2 linked regions of the Bacillus pumilus genome follow. The protein of the gene in region 2 binds, or shares a complex with, the protein of the main gene of each other region. Links are inferred from orthologs where the notes say so. Each region holds a gene or a part of one and is shown on either strand. Other genes may lie near its edges.

Region 1 (2,783 bases), 240 kb from region 2 along the record:
ATGATATCCAAATGGCCCAATGTGACTGGATCGAAGCTACCCGGACAAACGGCTATGTTCCCCATGCTTTAATTTCCCCGCTTTCTATAGATCGTAATACCAGTCAACCCGTACAGTTCCTGTCTTGATATGTAAAGCTGTCCAGCTTCCTCTGGCAGTATAACGTCCTTATCATGCTCACACACGATTACGCCGTCATCTGTTAATAAGGCATGCTCGTCAATCATGTCAAGAAGTGCTTTCAGCTGTTGATCTTTGTAAGGCGGATCAAGAAAGATCGCTTGAAAGGATTCCTCTCGTTTCACAACGGCTGCGAGTGCACGCTTTGCCTCGTTTCGAAACACTTCACTTTGATCAATCAGCTCCAATTGATTGAGATTTCCTTTTATCGTTTGAATCGCCTTCATATCTCGATCAACGAATATGCAATGATCGAATCCTCTAGAAAGCGCTTCAATCCCTAAACCACCGCTTCCCGCAAATAAATCAAGGGCCCATCCGCCATCAAAATACGGGCCAATCATATTAAATATCGATTCTTTTACTTTATCTGTCGTCGGTCTTGTTGATTGACCTGGTACCGCTTTAAGTGTGCGGCCTTTTCTCGTTCCAGAGATGACTCTCATTTTCCCACCACTTTTTCTGCTTGCTTCTATTGGTTATTGTGTATGACAAAAAATCCAACATTATCTTACCACAACACTCCGCAGGGGACAATGCGCGGACTTTCATTCATTTTCTATGTATAGATCAAGGAAAGCGGGGTCATACTACTTATAACAGCATCTGATGTGGTGCTGTTGCCAACCGCGGAGAAGACTTACGTTTCCCCATAAGTTCTTCCTCCGGTTTCTCCTCTCCCTTTGCCTTCTCCTTAATGAATCATTAAGAATAGAAGGACCCCGCGGGTGATGCCGCGGGGGTTTTTTTGTGTCTTTAAAAGCCCACTTTATAATCATACTCTTTTGCTTTGTCCAATTTGGATTCGTACTCTAATTTAATAAAAGGTTTATATGAAGGCTCAACACGCTTCACAAATGGCAATGAGCTGAGCTTAGCCATATGGCGCTCGAGATCATTCATATCACAATAGATCACTGCATATTTCATTTTCCTTGAAATATAGTGAACATTTCCAAATTTTCTTAGCGCCTTTGACTGCTTTAACGAATGCAGCCAAACGACCATCCCTTGACGTTTGGTTTCCATCTTTTCACCTGCCGCTTTTTCAATTCTTTTCAGTCATTATGTAAAAGACGAGACATTCAAGTCTCGTCAAGATACTTTACAGCCACAGCTGCCACCAGATCCACAGCCACCGCCGCATGATGATAGACCATCAAAATATGGGTTCCCTGTTGGAACTTTGATATATGCTGATACAGCTTGACCGATTTCAATACTAATCTCATCTAAGATGGATTGAATCGCTGTTTCTGCTTTTTTGAAATCAACCACTGTATCGTGAAGATCTATCTTTCTTTTGACCTCACGCATTTCCTTTGAGATCGTTCTATAGTCCGGATGGTATTTGCCGAACCGCTGCACATCCTCATATTGCTCTTTTACTTTTGTAAAATGGGCAATAATTTGTTGGGCTTCTTCGTCTTGCTGGAGACGCTTAAAGCAGTTGCGGTAATGTTCAGCCTCCTCCGACTGAAGAATCATGGCAGCCAATTGATTCGCTTCCTCTTGGAGCTCCACAGATTCGATTGTCGCATACATAAATGATGCACCTCCAATTCATAGTTTACCACGAAACCTATGGATCAGAAAATGCTTTTACGTCACAAATACATCCCATGTCTCTCTTTTCTGCCTATATTCTGGATGAAGAGAATTGAGCACAACGGTCATTTTATGCTTTCCTTTTGAGAGATGCTTGACCACAAATGCAGCAGTATATTCATTGCCTGCACGTTTTCCGTCTACATACACTGTAAAATATCCCGCCTTCTCATCCTTTTTTAGTCGCGTAGGCTCAAGATGAAAATCTTGCAGTGTACTTTCTATATAAACAGAAGACCCCTGCACTTTGTATTTTAAAAAACCTTGCTGCTTCATTTCGCTTTGGGCTTGCTGCATCACATGTACAGCTGGATCTTGCTTTATGACTTGCTTCTCTTCATGTTGACTTTGACACCCGGTGACAAGAAAAAGCAATGCGCATATTGACAGCATCCATTTCATCATCTGATTCTCCTTTCATCTACTTTTATAGGATGCTCAGGAAATAGACATCTTAATCAACTCAAAAAAGCCTCATCCGGCTCCATTTTGATTGCGCATTGCTTGGAACATTTGAATCATCATTTCAGCCATTTGGACACTGTTACTCAACTGACTCACACGATGAGGAATGGTTTTTTCGTAAAAATTCATTTTATCTAATTCAAAGGACGATAGCTTATCAGGATGTCGAGTCAGCTGTCTGTACCAGAGAGGACGCTGTCTGATGAATTTGATTCGATCCTCTTCGGCCATGACAAACTCCAGTACTTCTTTCCGCACCAAAAGCATCCCCTTTCACTTAATCTTTCCTGAAGGAGAATGGGTGCTGACTGCCTCCAGATGAACCTTTCTTTGAGCCATTTGATGAAAATTGTCCGAGTAAGCTTTGTAAAGAGGAAATAGACTGGCTCATTTTGTTGATTTGTTCATTCATTTGATCAGCGTCCATTTTTTTCACAGCAGAAACCATTTTAGACATAAAATCGGCTTTTCCCGCTTCACTTGGCTTAGAGTCTTTTTCTTCTTTCACGTCTCCAGATTGCGTTTGCCGG
Region 2 (5,405 bases):
ACCATCTATGACATCTACCTCATCCTCTGAGAATTCTGGACGGATATAACGGCGTTTTTCACTGACAGTCGCAAAGCATTGGAGAGCGTCCAGCTCACTCATTTGTTTTGCGAGCAGCTGTAATCTCGGAATATAGACTTTCACTTGTTCTCTGAGAGCTGCGAATAGTTCATATTCCAGTTCGCTAATATTTGATTCTGCCTCAAGAATCAGCGCTTCTTTTTCTTTCAATTCAGGTGTAATATACCGCTCTGCATTGGCGAGCGTTTGTTTTCTTTCATAACGCCCTTCCTCCAGCAAATGCGTATTCGCTCGTGTCACTTCAATATAATAACCAAATACTTTATTAAACCCGACTTTTAAAGAGCGAATACCTGTATATTCTCTTTCTTGCTGTTCTAGCCGTGCAATCCAGTCCTTCCCATTTCGGCTGGCATCACGGTATTCATCTAATTTTGCATTGTAGCCGTCTTTAATCAAATTGCCTTCTTTTAGCGTCATTGGCGGATTTTCATATAGCGCATCTTCTAATAAATCCAGTAAATCATCACAAGGATCAATATCATTCGCTCTTGATTTCGCCATTTCCTCTGGCAGTGAGTGCACAAGCTCTTTAATGGCTGGTACTTGTTTTAAGGATTCCTTTAACTGAATGAGATCACGGGCATTTACGTTGCCAAATGCGACGCGGCCCGCTAAACGTTCGAGATCATATACTTGCTTTAACCGTTCACGCAGGTCCTCTCGTTCAAAGAGATGGTCCATGAGAATTTGCACCATTTCCTGGCGTTCTTTAATGTGCGAAAGACGAATTAACGGCCGGTCGATCCATTGCTTGAGCAGCCTTCCACCCATCGCTGTTTTTGTTTCATCTAACAGCCATAACAAAGAACCCTTCTTGCTTTTTGAGCGGATCGTCTCTGTTAATTCAAGATTTCGTTTTGAGTAAAGATCAATTTTCATTGTTTGTTCGAGCTCAAACACTTGAACTTGCTGAAGGTGATCGAGGCTTCTTTTTTGCGTTCTTCTTAAATAAGCATATAATGTCAAAAAGGCCGATCTTAGTTGCTCACTCAGGCGGGACACGAGCCGCTCAGCTTCATCGATTAATTCATCACTATCTTCGTATGAAATGGTCGCTTGGCACCGATCCTTTAAGGTCTTGACTGTTTCCTCATCCAGCTGCTTTGACACCACAATTTCTTTTGCACCGACAGAATAAATTTCAGACACGACTTCATCTAATCGATCAATGAAAGCCGCCATGTTTTCACCAGTAGATAAATCGGAAAGTGCAAGTCCATATCCATTTTCAAACTTTGTCACAGAGGCAATGAAGTTGTTTTCATTTTCACTTAAGCTTTACCATCCATCACCGTACCTGGTGTAATGAGTTGAACGACTTCTCTTTTGACTACACCTTTTGCCGTTTTAGGATCTTCCACCTGCTCACAAATCGCGACCTTGTAGCCTTTTGAAATCAATTGTTCTATGTATGCAGAAGCAGAATGATAAGGAACACCGCACATTGGTATGGTCCCGCCATCTCTGCTTGTTAGCGTGATTTCTAATTCTTGTGACGCTTCTTTTGCGTCATCAAAAAACATTTCATAAAAATCGCCTAAGCGAAAAAATAAAAAGGCATCTTGATACTCTGCCTTGATTTTTAAATATTGCTGTATCATGGGCGTATAACTTGCCATATTTCTAATCCCTCACTATATTACATTCGAATTCATACCATCTTTCATTATAGCATAAAAAATCACCTTTTTTCTCCTAGATAGGACACAAAAAAACTAGGGGGATATGCGCCCTAGTCATCAATTACTCTTCTGGATCACCCGCTAGGAATTCTGGATGAATATCCTCTAACTCCTCATCCACCTCTTCTTCCCACTCATGATCATCTTTTTCTTTCCAGCTTGAATTGACCTCTACAACAATTTTTGTTTCTCCTACCACTTCAGCAATGAATTCACGCTCTGCCTGAACGATAATTTTATTGCCGTTTGGAGAAATGGTCACTTCTAGACAATTCGGCTGCTGCAGCACTTTTGCAATCACTTCGTGCTCATCATCAAGGAAATTTTTATCTTTATATCTTAGTTTGATGATGTCTACATATTTCACCCGTTCTGTGACGACTTCTGTTTTTGTGTTATCAGCGTAAGAATACCATACGTTAATATCAAAGGTTCCTTCAATCTCAACAGTTTTACCGACCTTTTCAGCATCATACTTATGATTAATGATCCAACCACCTAGGATGCTGGTTGGTTTTTGCGATGGAGAAATGGTGTGAGTGCTTTGGGTGAATTTCCTCCCTTTTGCAACCACCGCTTTTGTAATAATTTCTCTGTATTCAGACATTCCGGCATGCCTCCTTGTTCTTGATCGTTTTATCTTATGCTGGGCATTCGTCTAGTGTGTCACGATTTTGAACTTCATGTTCAATTAAATTCATTTCTGTTTCAGTGTATGCATGGTCGCCCATAAACTTGCCTTGAAAATTGGAAAAGTTGGAGAGTGAGAGATTTTGGGGTGACGAAACAAGAAGTAGAATGGGAAGTGTGATTTTTGTTCTTTCAAAAAATGATGATAACAAAACAAAAAACCCCGCATTTGCGGGGTTTTCTCATTTAATGGAGCAACTTGGTGATGAGTTTTTCACTTTTGAACCGGTTTCTCCTAATAAGAGGTCACCGCCGGTTGAAAGAATGATTTCATCTGTTACTTGATTAGAAATCGTATGCGCTACGAGCTGAAGCAGGGAATTGACTTCCACTTGTGATTCTTTGAATTCTTGAATCACTGGAATTTCATCCAGTTCTTCTTGCAGGGCATCGATTTTTTCTTCGACTTGCTTTAAGGCTTCATGTTTGCCGTAATGCTTTAAATTCACAGCTTGTTTTTGAAGCGCCTTAATTTGATTAATAATCGTTGAAATTTTTGTATTTTCATTGATTTGCGCTTCTGCTTTTTTGAAGAAATCAACTTCTTCTGTTTCAGAAATCATTTTAGCGAGCTCTCTTGCGCGCTCGACAATCTCTTTTTTTGAATAAAGCGTCATTTTAATTCACCTCGATAGCTTCTCCAACCATTTCTCCGTCAAGAGACCAAGTTTTGGCTTGTGTGATTTTCACTTTGACGATGTTGCCAATAGCTTCTTTTGGTGCTTTAAAATTCACAAGCTTGCTTTTACTTGTATATCCGGCTAGGATTTCAGGGTTGTTTTTACTTTCACCCTCTACTAATACTTCGACAGTCTGCCCTTCATATTCCTTCATTTTTTTCGCAGAAATTTCATTCACGAGGGCATTCAGGCGCTGCAGACGTTCTTTTTTCACATGCATTGGCACGTTGTCTTGCATTTTCGCTGCTGGTGTTCCTTCTCTTGGAGAGTAAATGAACGTATAAGCAGCGTCAAACTCAACCTCGCGATAGAGGGAAAGTGTTTCTTCAAACTGCTCATCTGTCTCATTTGGGAACCCAACAATAATATCCGTTGTTAATGAAGCATTTGGCATCGCTTCTTTGATTTTGCGCACAAGATCAAGGTAACGCTCACGGTCATATTTTCTCGCCATAAGCTTCAAGACAGAAGAACTGCCTGATTGAACTGGCAAATGAATATGATCGAGAAGGTTCCCACCCTTAGCAAGCACTTCAATTAAGTGATCGTCAAAGTCACGCGGGTGGCTTGTTGTAAAACGGATACGCGGAATATCGATTTTACGTAGCTCATCCATCAAGTGTCCAAGACCATATTCCATGTCTTCAAAATCTTTTCCATACGCATTTACGTTTTGACCAAGAAGGGTAATTTCCTTATATCCTTCTGCCGCTAAACGTCTGACCTCTTGAATAATTTCGTCAGGGCGGCGACTTCTTTCCTTACCGCGCGTGTAAGGGACGATACAGTATGTACAGAATTTATCACAACCGTACATAATATTCACCCAGCCCTTAATTTTTCCTTGGCGGGCTCTCGGAAGGTTTTCAATGACATCGCCTTCTTTTGACCAAACCTCAATGACCATTTCTTTTGAAAGATAGCATTCAGATAACAGCTCTGGCAGGCGGTGAATGTTGTGTGTACCGAAAATCAAATCAACAAATGGATGTTTCTTCAAAATACGCTTGACGACAGATTCCTCTTGAGACATACATCCGCAGACACCTAAAATTAAATCTGGCTTTTCACGCTTTAATGCTTTTAAATGACCAAGCTCTCCGAACACTTTGTTTTCCGCATTCTCACGAATTGCACAAGTGTTTAATAAGATGACATTTGCATCTTCCGTTGAGTTTGTCGGTTCATAACCAAGCGCCATAAAAATACCAGCCATCACTTCTGTGTCATGCTCATTCATTTGACAGCCATATGTGCGAATATAAAACTTGCGCCCGTTTCCTAACCCTTGAAAACGCTCGTCAATTTGAAATTGATTGTATTCGACTTCTTCTTTACCCCGTTTTTTTGCATCTTTTAAGGAAGGCGGGATGTACACAGCTTCAAAATACTGGCTATAGTCCTTCTCGGATTTTTTGTCCGATGAACTTACTTGTCCGCTCGCTTTTCTCTGCTCTTCATTCATGAATTTGTACTCCTTTCAAACCAAGCTCCACCCTACAGTATAGACTATTTTGTGATGAATTGAAAATAAATTCATACGTGCCACCACTTTTCAATCCACACGAATTTTGCATGAATATTGAGTAGGTTTCAGATGTAGATCGTCTTTACCTAAAGGGTTTTGTATTTCTTTGACAATCTTCATATGCTGTGTCCCGACACTCTCAACTAAAGTAATCACATATGATTCTTTTTCCTCTTCTGCTACCATTCTTTCTTGTTCAGATAAGAAGAATGGAAAGTCTTGGTGAGTCAGTTTAGATCCTTTTACTTCTATGAGCTTCTCTTTTCCATCGGGGTAATAAGATTTGATATCAAATCCATGACCATCTTCCGTCTCAGCCACCCAATCGACAGCTTCCGCTAATTGTTCCCGACCCACTGCTTTTAATTGCTCTACTTCCTTACGATAAACAAATTTCTCTGCTATTCTACCTGTCTCTTCGTTTTGCTTTGCTCTTTCTTCTCTTAATTGTTTATAAACATCTCTATGAATGATTCTTTTTCGTTTTATACTCTTTTTAATTTTTGTGTCTATAAAAAGATCAGGACTCGAATAAATTTCGAAAATAAAATCGTAAAAGAATTCATTCAAGTTATATATATCCTTTAAAAATCTTTGTTGATTAAATGTATTGATATTATACCTTTTAAAAACCAATGAACCTGCTGCGTACTTTATTGGCCTATCAGATTCTCCTAGGTAAAAATCACCTATTTCAAATCCTTTTAAATTAGGACTACTCTCCAATTGTGGTATTAGTCG

Evidence for each region.
Region 1: the proteins of ricA (region 2) and ricF are in contact, whole or in part, in a crystal structure (PDB 6PRK), measured with the Bacillus subtilis proteins. The link is inferred for Bacillus pumilus from one-to-one orthologs.

Annotation. Positions count from the first base shown.
Region 1 is NZ_LT906438.1:1,450,138-1,452,920, reverse strand. It holds ricF (regulatory iron-sulfur-containing complex subunit RicF), read right to left. Parts: upstream 1,726-2,783; coding sequence 1,276-1,725; downstream 1-1,275. Other genes in the region: CKW02_RS07300 (YlbD family protein), read right to left, coding at 2,531-2,783; CKW02_RS07305 (YlbE-like family protein), read right to left, coding at 2,263-2,511; CKW02_RS07310 (hypothetical protein), read right to left, coding at 1,783-2,190; CKW02_RS07320 (YlbG family protein), read right to left, coding at 937-1,209; rsmD (16S rRNA (guanine(966)-N(2))-methyltransferase RsmD), read right to left, coding at 69-626. UniProt on the Bacillus subtilis protein: Regulates sporulation prior to stage II. Positively controls the competence regulator ComK at a post-transcriptional level. May modulate the translation, stability or activity of ComS. May work together with YmcA to regulate community development.
Region 2 is NZ_LT906438.1:1,685,654-1,691,058, reverse strand. What follows is about bases 1,357-4,250. They hold ricA (regulatory iron-sulfur-containing complex subunit RicA), read right to left. Parts: upstream 3,074-4,250; coding sequence 2,639-3,073; downstream 1,357-2,638. Other genes in these bases: miaB (tRNA (N6-isopentenyl adenosine(37)-C2)-methylthiotransferase MiaB), read right to left, coding at 3,075-4,250; cotE (outer spore coat protein CotE), read right to left, coding at 1,828-2,373. Outside these bases: more of miaB, read right to left, coding at 4,251-4,601; CKW02_RS08455 (MrcB family domain-containing protein), read right to left, coding at 4,692-5,405. UniProt on the Bacillus subtilis protein: May work together with YlbF to regulate community development.